Regions from separate parts of the Rhodococcus sp. P1Y genome, predicted to be linked through region 1. Evidence: riboswitches for the same ligand, from Rfam matches in the RefSeq annotation. Region 1 holds a riboswitch; each other region holds the start of a gene.
What was found. A riboswitch is a leader RNA that binds a small molecule or an ion and turns the genes downstream of it on or off. The one in region 1 is predicted to bind S-adenosylmethionine.
Positions count from the first base shown of each region.

Region 2: it holds a riboswitch for S-adenosylmethionine, as region 1 does, so the genes downstream of both, D8W71_RS13315 (bifunctional o-acetylhomoserine/o-acetylserine sulfhydrylase) here and D8W71_RS00295 (aminotransferase class V-fold PLP-dependent enzyme) in region 1, are expected to answer to the same signal.
Region 3: it holds a riboswitch for S-adenosylmethionine, as region 1 does, so the genes downstream of both, D8W71_RS26255 (amino acid ABC transporter permease) here and D8W71_RS00295 (aminotransferase class V-fold PLP-dependent enzyme) in region 1, are expected to answer to the same signal.
Region 4: it holds a riboswitch for S-adenosylmethionine, as region 1 does, so the genes downstream of both, D8W71_RS28280 (putative leader peptide) here and D8W71_RS00295 (aminotransferase class V-fold PLP-dependent enzyme) in region 1, are expected to answer to the same signal.

Region 1 covers NZ_CP032762.1:56,188-60,440, reverse strand. The annotation lists gene D8W71_RS00300 (Pls/PosA family non-ribosomal peptide synthetase) at 1-1,503, opposite strand, end outside; SAM riboswitch class IV at 1,708-1,823, shown strand; gene D8W71_RS00295 (aminotransferase class V-fold PLP-dependent enzyme) at 1,878-3,221, shown strand; gene D8W71_RS00290 (hypothetical protein) at 3,358-3,867, shown strand; gene D8W71_RS00285 (YbaK/EbsC family protein) at 3,880-4,253, opposite strand, start outside.
Region 2 covers NZ_CP032762.1:2,886,382-2,890,634, forward strand. The annotation lists gene D8W71_RS13305 (DUF3017 domain-containing protein) at 1-26, shown strand, start outside; gene metX (homoserine O-acetyltransferase MetX) at 39-1,196, opposite strand; gene D8W71_RS13315 (bifunctional o-acetylhomoserine/o-acetylserine sulfhydrylase) at 1,193-2,530, opposite strand; SAM riboswitch class IV at 2,708-2,837, opposite strand; gene D8W71_RS13320 (MFS transporter) at 3,154-4,253, shown strand, end outside.
Region 3 covers NZ_CP032762.1:5,665,516-5,669,768, reverse strand. The annotation lists partial or broken gene D8W71_RS28120 (DUF222 domain-containing protein) at 97-858, opposite strand; gene D8W71_RS28115 (hypothetical protein) at 805-984, shown strand; SAM riboswitch class I at 1,174-1,271, shown strand; gene D8W71_RS26255 (amino acid ABC transporter permease) at 1,505-2,461, shown strand; gene D8W71_RS26250 (amino acid ABC transporter ATP-binding protein) at 2,458-3,255, shown strand; gene D8W71_RS26245 (ABC transporter substrate-binding protein) at 3,291-4,253, shown strand, end outside.
Region 4 covers NZ_CP032762.1:5,655,591-5,659,843, forward strand. The annotation lists gene D8W71_RS26200 (ABC transporter permease) at 1-67, opposite strand, end outside; gene D8W71_RS26205 (ABC transporter substrate-binding protein) at 70-1,686, opposite strand; gene D8W71_RS28280 (putative leader peptide) at 1,791-1,910, opposite strand; SAM riboswitch class I at 1,915-2,019, opposite strand; gene D8W71_RS26210 (LLM class flavin-dependent oxidoreductase) at 2,074-3,237, opposite strand; gene D8W71_RS26215 (MFS transporter) at 3,234-4,253, opposite strand, start outside.

The DNA.
Region 1 (4,253 bases):
AGCGTTGCGGTCGACCTTGCCCGAGGTGCGCGTCGGCATCTCGTCGACGAGTGCGAGGCGTGGAACGAGCGCCGACGGCAACTGCTCGGCCAGAATCTTGCGGGCTGCGTCCAGATCGAAATTCGGGTCGGTACTAGCCAGGTAGCCGACGAGGACCGAGTTGCCCGCACCGGTCTTCCTGACGGCTGCGGCCGCGCCGCCGACGCCGGGCAACGACTGAAGCGCGTTGTCGATCTCACCGAGTTCGATGCGTCTGCCGCCGAGTTTGATCTGGTCGTCGGCGCGGCCTTGGAAGAGCAAGCCTTCGAGCTCGAGCTTGACGAGGTCGCCGCTGCGATAGGCGCGGTCCCATCCGAGCGTCGGCATCGGGGCGTACTTCTCGGCGTCCTTGGCCGGATCGAGATAGCGCGCAAGTCCGACTCCGCCGATGACCAGCTCACCGACCTCCCCGACGGCGACGGGATTGCCGCCTCCGTCCACCACGGCGAGATCCCACCCGTCGAGCGGGAGTCCGATACGCACCGGGCCCTTGCCGTCCATGATCGACGCGCACGCGACGACGGTTGCTTCCGTCGGACCGTAGGTGTTCCAGACCTCGCGGCCGTCGACGGCGAGGCGCTCGGCCAGCTCGGGTGGGCACGCTTCACCGCCGAAGATGAGCAGCCGGACGGCTTCGAGAGCTACGGCAGGCCACAGAGCGGCGAGCGTGGGAACCGTCGAGACGACGGAGATGTCGCGGGCGATCAACCACGGCCCGAGGTCGAAACCACTGCGAACGAGAGAGCGCGGAGCGGGCACCAGGCATGCGCCGTGACGCCACGCGAGCCACATCTCCTCGCACGACGCGTCGAACGCCACCGAAAGGCCTGCGAGTACCCGGTCACCCGGACCCAGCGGGTCGTCCTGCATGAACATCCGTGCCTCGGCGTCGACGAACGCCGCCGCATTGCGGTGGCTGACGGCCACACCCTTCGGGGTCCCGGTGGAGCCGGAGGTGAAGATGACCCACGCGTCTTCGTCGGGTGAAGGGATCGTGAGGGTGTCCGGGATCGGGGTGTCCTGCTTGTCGGCCGTACCCGCCGCGATTCCTCCTGCCGTGACGACGGCAGTGACCTTCGCTTCGCCGAACACCAGCTCGGCCCGTTCGTCCGGGTCGTCGGCATCGACGGGCACGTAGGCGGCACCCGCATTGAGGATCGACAAGATGGCGACGTAGAGCGAGAACGAACCCGAGGGCATTCTGATTCCGACGCGGTCGCCGCGCCTTACTCCAGCCCTGGCCAGCCACTGCGCGCCTTCGTCGATGTCCTCGAGGAGCTCGCGGTAGGTGACCGAGACGGTGCCGTCGTCGATCGCCGCGGCATCGGGGTACTGCGAGGTGGTCGAGCGCAGGATGTCGATGAGCGTTCGCTCCGATGGAGCGCGCCCTGCGCGCAAGAATTCGGCGGGGACGCCAGCCGAGGGCTGGACGCTAGCCGAATCCGATTGTGATTGCACAGACAACCGGTGTTCCTTCTTCTCGTGTTGTACCGAAACGAACGTCAGCGGTCGTTATCTCATGTTCGGTTGTCCAGAAGGTGAACGGACGTTTCGTTCGCGCAAAGCTGCATCTCGTACGGTCTCGGCACCGGGCACAGCTTAATCGAGTTGGAGGTTTCCTACCTCCCGGGTTGACAATCCAGTGGCACTTTTGCCATCCTCTGTGCAGGTCATGAGTACCAGCATCAAGCCCCGGCTTGCTGGTCGGCAACCCTCCTCCGCGGTGGGGTGCTCCGGGTGACGACCTGGCTGACGCCGGAAAACCGGTGCAGCAAGCGCGGACTCGACTTCTCACTGACGATTCTTCGGGTCCCTTGATCGACAAGGGGTTATTTGTCATGACTGCTGTTCTCGACAACTCGTGTGCTTCGTTCGCTACAGTCAGCGGCGCTGATCTGCAGGTTCCTCTGGTGAATGGAAGTACCTGCACGTACGCCAATTTCGACTACGCGGCCAGCGCGCCTGCGCTCGCCCACGTGACCGAGCGAATTGCCGATCTGTTGCCCTACTACTCGAGCGTTCACCGCGGCGCCGGGTACGCATCACGCGTGTCCACTGCGGCGTACGAAAAGGCACGCGTGACGGTGTCGAATTTCGTTGGAGCGCAATCGGATGCGGTTGTCATCTTCACCAGGAACACCACCGACTCGCTGAACCTTCTTGCCGGGTGCGTGCCGGGAGACACCGTGGTTCTCGATATCGAGCATCACGCGAACCTGCTGCCCTGGAACGACCGCCGCGTCGTCGTCGCGGCCGAGTCCATCGCCGAGACCCTGGTATCGATCGAAGCCGAACTCGCTGCCAAACCGGCTGCGCTGCTTGCGGTGACGGGCGCCTCCAATGTGACCGGCGAAGTACTTCCGATCGACGAGCTCGCTGCTCTCGCGCACCGATACGGCGCACGCATCCTCGTCGACGGTGCGCAATTGGTACCCCATCGACGGGTCGACATCGAGGCCCTGGGGGTGGACTACCTCGCGTTTTCCGGACACAAGTTGTACGCGCCGCACGGTGCCGGCGTGCTCGTCGGTAAGCGTGACTGGCTCGACGCCGCCGAGCCCTATCTCGCAGGCGGCGGGGCTGTTCGCCACGTCGGTCTCGATCACGCCGAGTGGGCGCCGGTTCCGGCACGTCACGAGGCGGGTACACCCAACGTGCTCGGCGTCGTCGCCTTGGCGGCAGCATGTGAAGCCCTCGAGCATTTCGAGGTGGCAGGTTCGGTCGACCACGAGCGTCGACTGTCCGATCGCCTGCGCGACGGGTTGACGGCGGTGCCTGGCGTCGACGTACTGACGGTGTGGAACGACTCCCCGGACAGTGTGGGGATAGTCACATTTTCCGTAGATGGATTCGGCCCCGGCGAGATCGCTGCGTACCTGTCGGCCGAGCACGGCATCGGAGTGCGGGATGGCAAGTTCTGCGCTCACCCGCTGCTCGCGCGACTGGGTCACGCGGACGGTGCCGTGCGCGCCAGCCTGGGGCTCGGCAGTTCCGACGCCGATGTGGATCGGCTGATCGGGGCCATCGAGACGCTCGTCGCCGACGGGCCCTCCTGGACGTACGAGGAGGAGAACGGTTGGTGGAATCCTATTCCCGACCCTCGCCCGTTCCCCGAGCTGGCAGGCGGTGCCGCAGGCGTGGGATCCCCATGCGCAACGCAAACGGTTAGCATCGCCTCATGAGGGCAATTGCTCTGTCGCAGAACCGACTCTGGCGCGATCGATACGTCGATCTGTGCCGGACGGCCTCTGGCTCGTGTAGGTGTTCGGACTTCAGTCATCCTCCCCAACACCTCGCTTGCACGACGGGACCAATTTCATGTCGAACAACTCACCTGTCCGCCTTGCCCTTGCAACTCCAGGCGCATGGACGGAAGTCACCGACGCTCGCCCTACCGAGTCGATAGTTCGCATCCACGCCTCGGATCTCCGCGAGGGTCAGCAGGCAAGAGCACGTGCCAGGGCCGAGGCCGTCGAGGCAGGCAAAGATGCCGACAGCGTTGCGGTGTTTCTCGATATCGAGATCCACGTCGCCGACGATGCACGGACCGCGCGTCGGGAATTCGCCGCGCTGGACCTCCCGGCGGTGCCGAGTTCCATCCGGTACGTCGGGACCCCCTCCGGTCTCGCGGGGCTCGTCGCCGACGTGAAGGCAGCGGAGGTGGCCGACGGGGTGACCCTCATCGCCGTCGGGCCCGAGCAGCGGAACCTCGACAAGATCGCACGCGGCGTCGTGCCCTGGCTGGAGGATCGCGGTGTCTTATTCTCCGCCGAGAAGCTTCTGGCCGCGACCGGCTCGCTGACGCCGACACGGGTGCTGGCCTCCTGAGCGCTCCCGCGTCTAGGTGACATCGATGGCGAGACCGGCGGTGATGCGCAGAAGCTCCGAGCACGTGGTCTTGAAGACCGTGTTCGGATGCCCTGCAGCAGCCCACAACTCGGGGTAGTCCGAGAGGGTCTCGTCGACGAACGTCGGTAGATTCGTCGGATGGCCGACCGGTGCGATACCGCCGATCGGCTGACCCGTCGAATGCTTGACCAGTTCCAGCGGTGCCCGCGTCAACGTGCCGCCCAGGCGCTGTCCGGTGGCGTCGAGATCTACCTGGTGTGCACCCGACACGAGGATAAGCACTGGATCGTCGTCGAGCAGGAAGACAAGAGATTTCACGATCGCGCCGACGCTGACCCCGAGCGATGCGGCAGCGGCGTCCGCGG
Region 2 (4,253 bases), 2.8 Mb from region 1:
CGATCGACCCGCTCGGAACGGACTGACGGCAGCTACCGTCAGCCCGTCTTGGCTGCGCGTGCGGACCGCGCGTTCGCCATCGTCTCGCCCAGTAGTACGGCCACCGCACCTGCCTCGGTGAGAAATCCGTCGTGGCCGTCTCTGGACTGAATGACCTCGAGGCCACTGCACTCCGGCAAGCCACGGGCGATTTCCTTCTGCTGGCGCAGGGGATACAGACGGTCCGAATCGACTCCACCCACGATCGTGGGAACCGTCGCACGGGCGAGGGCGGCGTCGATTCCTCCGCGTCCGCGTCCGATGTCGTGTCTGTTCATCGCTTCGCTCAGCAGGACGTAGGTACTGGCGTCGAACCTGTCCGCCAACTTGTTTGCTTGATGTTGGAGGTAGCTTTCGATTGCGTATCTTCCGCCGTTCCAAGGGTTTTCGTCATCCTGTGCGGAGTTCGAGAACCTCAGATCGAGTTCGCTCTCGGTGCGGTAGGTCAAGTGTGCGATACGCCGAGCAATCTTCAGTCCGGCTCGTGGCGATCGCCCGGTGCCGTGATAGTTGCCGCCCTGCCATTCGGGATCGGACGTGATGGCGTCGATCTGCGTGGTTTGGGTACCGATTTGGTCTGCGGTCGCGCGCGCGCCGACGGCGAGTACGAGCGCAGCCCCGACACGGTCGGGGTGTTCGACGATCCACTCGAGTGTCCGCATGCCGCCCATCGATCCGCCGACAACCGCGGCGAACCGCTCGATCCCGAGAACATCCGCCAGCGCAGCCTCAGCTGCGACTTGGTCGCGGATGGAGATTTCCGGAAATCTGCTGCCGTAGGGAGTGCCGTCGGATGCGAGCGAGCTGGGTCCAGTCGTGCCACCGCACCCGCCGAGAACGTTGGATGCGATGACGCACCACTCGTCGGTATCGATGGGTGCGCCTGGTCCGACCATGCCGTTCCACCAGCCCGGAAGGGCATGGTGGTCGTCGGCGGGTCCGCTGACGTGCGAATCGCCCGTCAGTGCGTGCTCGACCAGCACGACATTGTCGCGACCGGGAGCGAGCTCACCCCAGCGCTGAACAGCAACGGATACCGCAGGAAGCGATGCGCCGCTCTCCAATTCGAGTGGGCCGATGTCGATACTGCCGAGCCGTCCGTCCGGCGGCGGAAAGCCCGCAGCCGGACGGACGTCGTGCACAGAGCCGATTGTCAAGATGCCGCCGCGGCGAATCCGGTTTCGAGATCGGCGAGGATGTCGTCGATCCCTTCGATGCCCACAGCGAGCCTGACCAAACCGGGGGTGACGCCCGAGGCGAGTTGCTCCTCCGGTGTCAGCTGGGAGTGGGTTGTCGATGCGGGGTGAATGACAAGTGAACGCACATCACCGATGTTAGCGACATGGCTGTGAAGGCTGAGTGCGTTGACGAACTTCTTGCCCGCGTCGATGCCGCCCTTCAGTTCGAACGCGATGATCGCGCCCTGCCCCTTAGGGGCCAACTCCTGTCCACGCTGGTACCACGGCGAGGACTTCAGGCCTGCGTAGTTGACGGACTCGACGTCCTCGCGTGCCTCGATGAACGCGGCGACCTTCTGTGCGTTCTCGACATGCCGCTCGATGCGCAGACTCAGCGTTTCCAGTCCTTGGCTGATGAGGAAGGCATTGAACGGCGACACTGCTGCGCCGATGTCGCGGAGCAATTGCACGCGGGCCTTGAGAGCGAACGCGGGTGCACCCAGGTCGGCGAACACCACGCCGTGGTAGCTGGGGTCGGGGGTGGTGAAGTTGGCGTGACGCCCCTGCGTCCAGTCGAACGTGCCGCCGTCGACGATGACACCTGCGATGGCCGTCCCGTGGCCGCCGAGATACTTGGTCGCCGAATGGACGACGATGTCGGCCCCATGCTCCAACGGCCGGATGAGGTACGGCGTCGCGACGGTGTTGTCGACGATCAACGGAATGCCGTTCTCGTGGGCTACCCCGGAGATGCCGGGAATGTCGAAGATGTCGTTCTTCGGGTTGGAGATGGTCTCACCGTAGAACGCCTTGGTCTTCGGGGTGATCGCTGCTCGCCACTGCTCCAGGTCGTCGGGATCGTCGACGAAAGTCACGGTGATTCCGAGTTTGGGGAGTGTGTAGTGGAAGAGGTTGTACGTTCCGCCGTAGAGGCGTGGGCTCGCGACGATGTGGTCGCCTGCCTCGGCCAGATTGAGAATCGCGAAGGTCTCCGCGGCCTGCCCGGAGGCGAGTAGGAGCGCTGCAACTCCACCTTCCAGAGCGGCGATGCGCTGCTCGACGACGTCCTGGGTGGGGTTGATGATGCGGGTGTAAATATTGCCGGGCTCGGCGAGCCCGAACAACGCGGCAGCGTGATCGGTGTTGTCGAAGGTGTACGAGGTGGTCTGGTAGATCGGCAGCGCGCGGGCGTTCGTGGCGCCGTCCGGCGTCTGTCCGGTGTGGATCTGCTTGGTCTCGAAGCTCCACGATGCGGTGGGGTCCTCGATGGGGGTGCCTGCTGCGTCTACGACGTCAGGGGTGCTGTCGGTCATGTGAGTGATAACTCCGTCTTCGAAGGATGTTCAAATTTCGAATGGGCTCTCGTGGTGGGAGCCTGGGCGGGGCGTATCGGTACAACAACACATGGTGAACCTCCTTTTCGAGCGCGCTGTTTCCAGTCGCGCTCGTTCGGTGGGTCCGCCGACCTCGTCTTCCATCTCGATGAGGCGGACCCGCGCTTGCTCGTTGGCGGCGCAGGTACGCGTCGCCGACCAACCAGGTCTTGTCACCCGGGGCACCCCACCGCGGTTGGAGGGTTGCCGACCAGCAAGCCGGGGCTTGATGCTGGTACTCATGACCTGCGGTGAATCCTAGCGGGGTCACCGAGATCGGGAAACAACGACTCTCGGTGATTCCTCCCAACGGGATGCGAGTCGACTGGGTGAGCACAATCACCGTGTGGCGATTCGAAATTTGATCGGTCGAGGGAACAGAATCGATTCAGTGGCCGTTCCCTCTTGGGTTCGCGTCGATACCTCCCCCTTCGAGACAAGGTTGTTTTGCTGTGACTGTCACCGATTCGGCTTTCGCCAAAAATGTCAGCGCGGTGCGCGACAGGGTGTCGAACGGTCCGAGCGGCAGTCGTAGGCCCCTCTCTTCTCGCAGGCGGCTCGCGATGCTCGCGTTGTCGATCGGTGGGTTCGGAATCGGAACCACCGAGTTCGCGTCGATGGGTCTTCTTCCCGACGTTGCGACGACGATGGGAATCTCCGAACCGTCCGCCGGTCACATGATCTCGGCCTACGCACTCGGCGTCGTCGTCGGTGCGCCCGCGATCGCCACCCTTGCCGCTCGGGTTCCGCGACGTGTGCTGCTGATCGGACTCATGGTGGCGTTCACCCTCGGAAATCTCGGGACGGTGTTCGCGCCCAGCTTCGGTGAGCTGGTGGCATCGAGGTTCGTCGCAGGTCTTCCTCACGGTGCGTTTTTCGGCATCGCGGCCCTTGTTGCCGCGCATCTCGCCGAGCCGGGTAAGCGGGCCAAGGCCGTGGCGATGGTCATGATGGGTCTCTCGGTCGCGAACGTCGTCGGCGTCCCCGCGGCGACGTGGCTGGGCCAGGCGCTCGGCTGGCGCAGTGCATTCGCGGTCGTCGCTGTCATCGGCGCGCTGACCGTCACCGCCCTGATCATGTGGATGCCGCGTCTCGACGGCATGCCGACCACCAATCCGATCACCGAACTCGGCGCTCTGCGACGTGGTCAGGTGTGGATGACGTTGTTCGTCGGCATGGTCGGATTCGGCGGCATGTTCGCCGTCTACACCTACATTGCATCCACTCTCACCGATGTTGCCGGGTTGGCCCGTGCGTTCGTACCGGTCGCACTGATGATCTACGGCCTCGGCATGGTTGCAGGCAACTTCGTCGGAGGTTGGCTCGCTGATCGGTACCAGTTGCGCGGGACCTTCATCGGCCTTGCGTCGATGGCGGTATTTCTCGCCGTGTTCGTGGTTGCTTCACACAACCCGATCAGCGCGCTCGTTCTCGTATTTCTGATCGGCGCATCGGGTTCATCGGTCATCCCCGGTTTGCAGACGCGGTTGATGGACGTCGCCGACGATGCCCAGACCCTTGCCGCGTCGCTCAATCACGCGGCGTTCAATCTGGCGAATGCGATCGGCGCTGCTCTCGGCGGCGCAGTCATTGCCGCGGGATTCGGATACACCGCGCCTGCGGCAGTCGGTTCGATGCTGGCGGTGGCAGGTCTCGCCGTGCT
Region 3 (4,253 bases), 260 kb from region 1:
CCCGCCGACCTGCGCTTTCGCGGCGTCAAGGAATTCGGTAAGCAGGATCTGCCACCGAGCGTCGCCTGCGATCAATCGGGCGGTCTCCGGATCCAGGACGGTTCCATCTCCGAGAGTTGCAGGCTCACTGGTCAACCCGAGCAACGATTCGGCACTGATCAGTATTTGCAAGAGGTGGGGCCGGCGCTTCGGAGTGAGGTCTACTGCGCCACGCACCGGGCAGTCCTCCTTGCCGCACAGACACGCGACGGCGTCCTCTCGATGGATCAGCGCGACCAAGGCATGTCCACGCAACTGCCTCTTGGTACGAGGGTCCCGTGAGCACACGGTTCCGGCGATCTCCTCCAACACCGAATCGCACTCGGCACCTTCGAGAGCCGTCATTTTTGCGAACAATGAGGCCATTCCATCGTTGCTCGCTTTGAGCTCGGCGCAACGCTCCTCTGACTCGGCGGCGATTCTGGCTGCGGTGGCCTCGTCTTTGTCATGATCGAACCAGTGGGCCCAGATTTTGTCTCGCAATACCTTCGTGCTGTAGCGGAGAGCGCTGGCAAGTATGTCCGCTTCGATGGCGCGCACGGTGTCGTCGCTGACTTTCGACAGCACAAGCGCGATAGTCCGAACGCGCGGATAGTCGAGGTCGCCGCCAGAGAAGGCTGTGCAAATCCCGGGCATTCTCCAGTGCAACTGCTTGCCAACGGTGATCATGTCGCGGACTACTGTTCGCGAAAGTGAGAGCGCAACAGCAGCTTCCGTCTCGACGGCACGATCGGCACGAGTGACATCCGCTTCACCTCCGCGATCGTGAATACCTGCTTCCGCAGCAAACCGGAATTCGCCGAGTTCGAACAGGTGCATAACCAATGCGGCGGCAGCTTTGTTTTCGGTCCGGCGATCATCGGTGAGCCCAGCGAGAAGTTCCGCAGCGACCGCGTCGTTATCGCGTCGGATCTGATCCTCGAAGCCCCCCGGCATCCCCATTGAAAGAACATTAGTCGAACAGGTGTTCGGACGCAACTCTTCTGAAATCCAGCGGTATGCAGGGCGCTGCTCTGAAGGGTTCGCAGATTGCAAGGTTTGAAATCACCCTGATCTCAAACCGATTGCCAAGCGGCACTGAGTAAACCAGTTGCGGCGACTTGACGGATCCACTATCGGCCGCTTACATTTCCCTCACCATCCAGAGCGACCGAGAGACCTTGGCTCTACGACGTCGCAGCAACCCCCTGCCTCACGGCAGGTGTGGGTGCTACCGCCAGGACCGATGGAGGACACATGAACTGTCGCACGTGGCGAGGTCTGTACGTCGACCTGTCTCGGGTCGGCACCCGCACTTGTACAGGGCACTTCCTGCTCTGAAGAGTCGGTACCCGCGCATCGATTCCTGCTGAACGGGGCTCTCGACGGCCGAAGCGTCGGCCGGTCGGAGGACCTGTTTCTCATCACGCATTTCCCTCGGAAGAAGGCTCGATCTCGTCATGCACACACACAGCCGGCGGTCCCGGTGACTCAGCTAGATTCTCGGCCCACGGCCGTAGACGAACACGTCGATGACGAACAGCTCGTCGTTGCCAGAAAGTGGCACCCGTGGCGCTGGGTGACCAGCATCGTGGTGCTGACACTCGTCGCACAGTTCGTGCACGGTCTTGCCACGAACCCAGGTTGGGACTGGGGGACCTTCGCAGAATACTTCGCTGCGCCGTCGATCCTCGCTGCTCTCTGGCTGACCATTCAGCTCACGTTCTGGGGCACTCTGATCGGATTCGTCATCGGCATAGCGCTGGCAATCGCCAGACTATCGAACAATCCGGTGTTGCAGACGATTTCGTGGTTCTACATCTGGGCGTTCCGGTCGATACCGCTTATCGTGCAGCTACTGTTCTGGTTCAACATTGCCTACCTGTATCAGACTCTGACCCTGGGAATTCCGTTCGGACCGGCCTTCTTCGAGTTCGACGTCAACAGCGTGATCAGTGGTTCCACAGCCGCGATCATCGGGTTGGCGCTGCATCAAGCGGCCTACTCGGCGGAGATCGTCCGTGCCGGCATCATTTCCGTCGACCAGGGTCAGTTGGAAGCTGCTGCAGCGCTTGGCATACCGAAGCATCGCGAGTTCTTCAAGATCATCCTGCCCCAGGCGATGCGCGGCATCCTGCCCAACGCGGCGAACGAAGTGATCAGCCTGTTCAAGGGCACGTCGATCGTGTCGGTCATGGCTATCGCCGAGCTGTTCTACCAGGTCCAGGTCGTGTATGGACGCAACGGTCGCGTGGTACCGCTGCTCATGGTCGCAACCGTCTGGTACATCGTGCTCACATCGATCCTGTCGGTCGTGCAGTTCTACGTCGAACGTCACTACGCCAAGGGCGCAGTCCGCAACATCCCGCTCACGCCGGTTCAGAAGGTCCGCAAGAAACTATCGGAAATCACCGCCCCGCCGCGCGGAGGAGGAACACGATGACGACGCTCGATGCATCGACGTCACCGTCGAAGACCAAGTATGCGGTCGAGGTTCGCGGGGTTCACAAGTCCTACGGCACGCTCGAAGTGCTCAAAGGCGTCGACCTCGTGGTTCGGCCGGGTGAAGTCACCGTCGTCATCGGACCGTCCGGATCGGGGAAGTCCACTCTGCTCCGTAGCCTCAATCACCTCGAGAAGGTGGACCAGGGGACAGTCCGCGTCGACAATGATCTCGTCGGATATCGGCGCAAGGGAAACAAGCTGCACGAGCTGGGCAACAAGGACATCCTTCGTCAACGCTCGCAGATCGGTTTCGTCTTCCAGAACTTCAATCTCTTCCCACATCTGACGGTGCTGGAGAACGTGATCGAAGCGCCGATCTCGGCCCAGAAGCGCAGGAAGTCCGACGTCGAGCCCGAGGCGCTCGCGCTTCTCGAGCGGGTCGGGTTGAAGGACAAAGCGCATGACTATCCCCGACGCCTGTCCGGTGGTCAGCAGCAGCGGGTCGCCATCGCTCGCGCACTTGCATTGCGACCCAAAGTTATTCTCTTCGACGAACCGACGTCGGCCCTTGACCCCGAATTGGTCGGCGAGGTCCTCGAAGTGATCAGAGGACTAGCCCGTGAGGGCGCAACCTTGGTGATCGTCACCCACGAGGTCGGATTCGCTCGCGAGATCGCCGACACCATCGTCTTCATGGACGCGGGTCAGGTGGTTGAACAGGGTTCGCCCGCAGAACTTCTCGACAATCCACAAGAGGAACGCACCAAGTCGTTCCTCGCACACGTCCTCTAGATCTACTTCACTTACACACACATCAAGGAACAGTCATGCCCAGATCCAACCGCCGCGTCGCGGTGCTAGTTTCGGCTCTTGCAGCAGTTGCCCTCACGGTGGGCGCCTGCAGTGAGCCAGAGGCCGAGAACACCGTCACCGCTTCCGACGGAATCACCTACGATCTCTCGCCCGAGCAGTCCGGCCGCATCCACGTCGACAAGGTCGACGAGATCGCCGCGAAGGTTCCGCAAGCAATTCGTGATCGCGGAACGTTGATCGGTACCGGTTCGACTGGTTCGACTCCGCCGCTCGGTTTCTACGCCACCGACGACAAGACTCCAGTTGGTTCGGAGATCGACATCGCCTGGTTGATCGCGGACACCCTCGGCCTGCAGTACGAGCGTCAGACTGCCGACTGGGCGCAGAACTTCGTCAAGATCGATTCCGGCGAGAACGACGTGTTCATTTCCAATGTCACTGTGACGGAGGAGCGTAAGGACAAGTACGACTTCGCGACCTATCGCCTCGACAACCTCGCATTCGAGGCAAAAAAGGACAGCGGCTGGACGATCGAAGGACGCAAGGACATCGTCGGCAAGAAGATCGGTGTCGGCTCGGGTACCAACCAGGAGCAGCTCCTCGTCGACTGGAACGAGGAGAACGCAGCCGAAGGCCTCGCTCCGGCCGAGATCGCCTACTACCAGAACACCTCGGACTACTACCTCGCCCTCGGCTCGGGACGTATCGACGCCTACTTCGGGCCGAACCCGTCGGCCGTCTACCACTCCTCTAGCACAGGTGAGAGCGAAGTCATCGGCACCTTCTCCGGCGCAGGCGACGCACTCCAAGGCGAGATCGCCGTGCTGACCAAGAAAGACAACGGGTTGATCGAGCCGATCCAGGAAGCCATCAACCACGTCATCGAAGACGGCAGCTACGCGAAGGTCCTCGAGAAGTGGGGCTTGCAGTCCGAGGCTGTCTCGGAGTCGGTCATCAATCCTCCCGGCCTGCCACGC
Region 4 (4,253 bases), 270 kb from region 1:
AGATGGTGAACGCCGCCCACAAGACCGCTACGGCCTGCAGTACGCGCAGTGCGAGATAACGAATCATGATTACTGTCCGCTCAGCCAGGTGTCGAAGAACTGCAGTCGCGCCGAGGCCTCGAACTTCAGATCCTGGACATTCGCGCCTGCTCCGATTGCTTGGGAGAGCTCGATCGTCGGGATCCAGAGGCCGTTGTCGAGGACCTGCTGCTGCGCGGCGGCGATGATCGCATTGCGTTCGGCAGTGTCCGTCGTCGCGAGTTCGTTCGTGAGCGATGCGTCGAGATCAGGAATCGGTCCGCGCGCGTTCAGGTTTCGACCGTCGATCGCGAAGCTGGTCCGCAGTATGTCGCCGTCGGCCCGTGTGCTGTTGTAATAGTTCGCGTCGTAATCCTTGGTGTTCTGACGCGCCGTCGATTCCGGCACCGAGACCAGCTCGAGCTGAAGGTCGACGCCGACGTCGCGCAATTGCTGCTGCGTCAGTTCGAGAATCGCCTGGTTGCCAGCGAAAACAGCGGCGAACATGACCTTGAACGAGAGCTTCTGACCGTCCTTCTCACGGATGCCGTCCGGGCCGGGAACCCAACCCGCTGCGTCCAGAATCGACTTGGCCTTCTCCGGGTCGTACGTGACGTCGGACAGTTCCGTGTAGCCCGGCGTCTTGCTTGCAAGAGTGCTGGTCGCCGTCCTGAAATCGGGACCGAGGACGGTGTCGACGAGTTCTTGGCGATTGATCGCAGGGACCAGGGCCTTACGCACCTCGGGGTCCTGGAGTACGCCGCGCGTGACATTCGGCTGAATCCCGAACGGAACACCTGGGTTCGAGGTGGTGAGGATCTGTCCGCCGGTCGCCTCGATCTGTGGAGCATCCTGGGGAAGTGCATCCGAAATGGCGTCGAGCTGGCCCGAGGACAGGCTTCCTGTCCTGACCCCTGATTCGGGCACGACGGTGAATTCGATGGTGTCCAGGTATGCCTCACCATCGTGGGCGAACACATCGGATCCCCAGTCGTATCCGGCCCGCTTGGCGAGGGTGACCGAGCGGTCCTGCTGGTAGTCCGCATATGTGAACGGACCGCTGCCGATGTTGTTTCCGCTGCAGCGGTCTTCGGCCGGCTTGGCGACCGTCTCAGGCGACTGGATGCCGAGCTGCGTCGTCGAACTTGCCTGCAGGAACTGTGCGTTCGGGCCGGTGAAGTCGATGCGGGCCGTCAGTGGATCGACGACGGTCGTGCCCTCGTACCCGAAGAGGTAGCTGCCCCCGAGTGGTGCTTTCGCGGTGGTCAGCACATTCACGATCGAGTCGAAGTTCGCCTTGACCGCTTCCGCGTCGACCGGCGTCCCGTCGCTGAACGTCACGCCATCCTTGAGCTTGAACGTGAAGGACGATGCGTCCGGAGCGACCTCCCAGCTGTCGGCGAGCCACGGGGTGATTTCGCCTGTGTCCGGATCTTGGTCGGTGAGCGAATCCACCACCTGGCGAGCTACGTAGATGGTCTGATTGGTGGCCGATTGTGCAGGATCCGAGCAGGACGGGGCACCGGACAGCCCGTATCGCAGGGTGCCGCCCGCAGTCGGCTCCCCCGCATCTGCACTGCTCGACGTGGAACCACCGCCGCACGCGGTGAGAACGACGCTCAGGGCAGCGAGTGTGCTGACGCCTGCGAAAACGGAACGAGAGGACACCGAGGCACTCCGGATCTGTGAAGGACGCCGAATAGGGCACACCGTTACGGCACACCTGATTCGAGCGGTACGGGAAGAAAGAAAGAAATCTGGCTGTAGAAGCGTCAGCCGCGACAGATCGAGCCGGTCAATCGGCACAGATCGAGATGAATGCGGCCCCAGGCCGTCACGAAACCTTCACCCACGGCGTGCACAGACGCTGGGCGGCGAGGGGTGGTGCTCATCGTTCCTCCATCGGTCCCGGCGGTAGCACCCTCACCCGCGTTTCACTAGCCCCGCGGGGGGTTGCTGCGACGTCGTAGAGCCAGGTCTCTCGGTCGCTCTGGATGGTGTTGCGTGGTCGAGTGTACGAGCACGAGGGCCCGCGGCGCCAATTGGGGTTGTTTCCTACGTAGTAACAGGGGAATGACCGGTGCGTACGAGCGGCAACACGCCACGGCCGAAGTGTTCGGCCTCTTCCCGGTGGGGGTAGCCGGAGAAAATGAACTCGTCGATGCCGGCAGCCACGTATTCGCGGATGCGGTCGGCGACCTCGTCGTGACTTCCGACGAGGGCGGTTCCTGCACCCCCGCGTACGAGCCCGAATCCGGCCCACAAATTCGGCGAGACAACGAGCTTGTCCCGGTCTCCCCCGTGCAGATCCAGCATGCGGCGCTGCCCTTCGGAACCGATGCTGCGCAACGCCTTCTGCCTGCGAGCGATGAGGTCGTCGTCGAGATCGGAGATGAGATCGTCTGCCACTGCCCAGGCCTCGTCGGACGTGTCCCGTGTGATGACGTGCAACCGAATTCCGCCCCTGATCGTTCGGCCTTTCCTTGCTGCGGCCTTCTCGACCACCGAAATCTTCTCGGCCACTTGTGCGGGCGGCTCGCCCCAGGTCAGGAACACGTCGGCTTCAGCTGCAGCGACCTCGATCGCGGCAGGCGAGGATCCGCCGAGGTAGACGTCGGGCAATGGAACCGGTGGGTGGCCACCGAAGCCGCCGCCGTTCGGGCGGTCGACCGTGTAGAAGTCGCTGTCGACCGCAACCGGCTTGCCGTCACCGACAGCCCGTGCGATCTCCAGAAACTCCTGTGCCCGACGGTAACGCGCGTCCTTACCGAGGGTGTCGCCGTAGGCGCGCTGTTCGATGTCGTCGCCCCCGACGACAACATTGAGTAGCGCACGCCCACCGGACAACCGCTGGAACGTGCTGACCATCTGCGCCGACAGCACGGGCGCGACGGCGCCAGGCCGGAACGCGACGAGGAACTTCAGGTTCTTCGTCGCTGCAATCAGCGCCGAGGTGACGAGCCATGCGTCCTCACAGTGCCCGCCGGTCGGCGTCAGAGCAGCGTGGAATCCGAGCCGGTCGACGGTCTGGGCAATCTGCGTCAAGTACTCGAGCGACGCCTCGCGGTGGCCTGTGTCCGCCACGGCTTCGTCGGTAGCGCCGATCCCGACGCCGTGTGAGGCCCCGCCGAGGCGTTCGTCGTCACCTCCGGTGGGAAGGAACCACGAGAATTTCGGTCCAGTCATGGCAGGAGCGGAGCCTGGGGAGTGAGAAGTCATTTCCGTCTCCTTCTACCGTCGATGACGGCGCATGTGAGTGAACCGAGCAGCATCAGCGCACATACGCCGAGACCGAGTGCGACTGCACGGCCGTAGTTGTTCTCGTTCGCAGCAAGGACGCCGAGGTAGATTCCCGACACTGCAGCGAGAGAGATCGTCGCGGACAATCGCTGGGACAGTTGCAGAAAACCGGCTGCTACGCCATTGGCCCCTGCTGGGGCGTATTCGAGGGTCATGCCACGGTTGGGTGCGTCGACGAATCCGCTTGCAAGGCCGGACAGTACGGCAAGTACGACGAACGCGGGCACGGTGAGTTCGCGCGGGAGGAAGTTGATGGTCGATACGTATCCCGCCACGACGAACAATTCGAGCACGACAGCTCCGATCACCGCGGTGCGGCCCAACCTCACGACGACGCGCCAGCCGAAGGCCGACGTGACGGCCATCAGAATCGAGCTGCCGACCATGATCAGAGCAGCCTGCAGTGCGGGATACCCCAGACCTTCGATCAGGTACAGACTGAGCACTGCTTGCAGCGCCAGAATCGCGCCGAACCAGAACATCGCCACCATCGTCCCGAGCGTGTAGCCGCGCGACTGAACGAGGCCGGGAAGCAGAACTGGAGTTCCGCCTCCTGCGGCGAACTGCTTCTCCCAGAACCAGAATCCGACGAGAACGCCTGCACTGCCGATCACCGAAATCGCGGACAACGTGGCACCGAGCGAGGACACCATCGGGAACAGGAGGAGCAGTGTTGCCACGCCGAGCGCAATGAGCCCGACCACGTCGATGCTCGCTCCCGATCGTCTGGACGAGTCCTTGCGAAGCCACGCAGCCGCAGCCGCGAGCGTGACGAGGGCGAACGGCACGTTGAGCAGCAACAGCAGACGCCACCCTACGTCCAGGTCCGCGACTCCGAGGACCACACCGCCCAGGATCGGACCGCACAGCCCTGCGAGACCGCCAGCAGTACTGTACGCACCCAGTGCTTTTGCGCGTTCCCGACCGCTGTAACG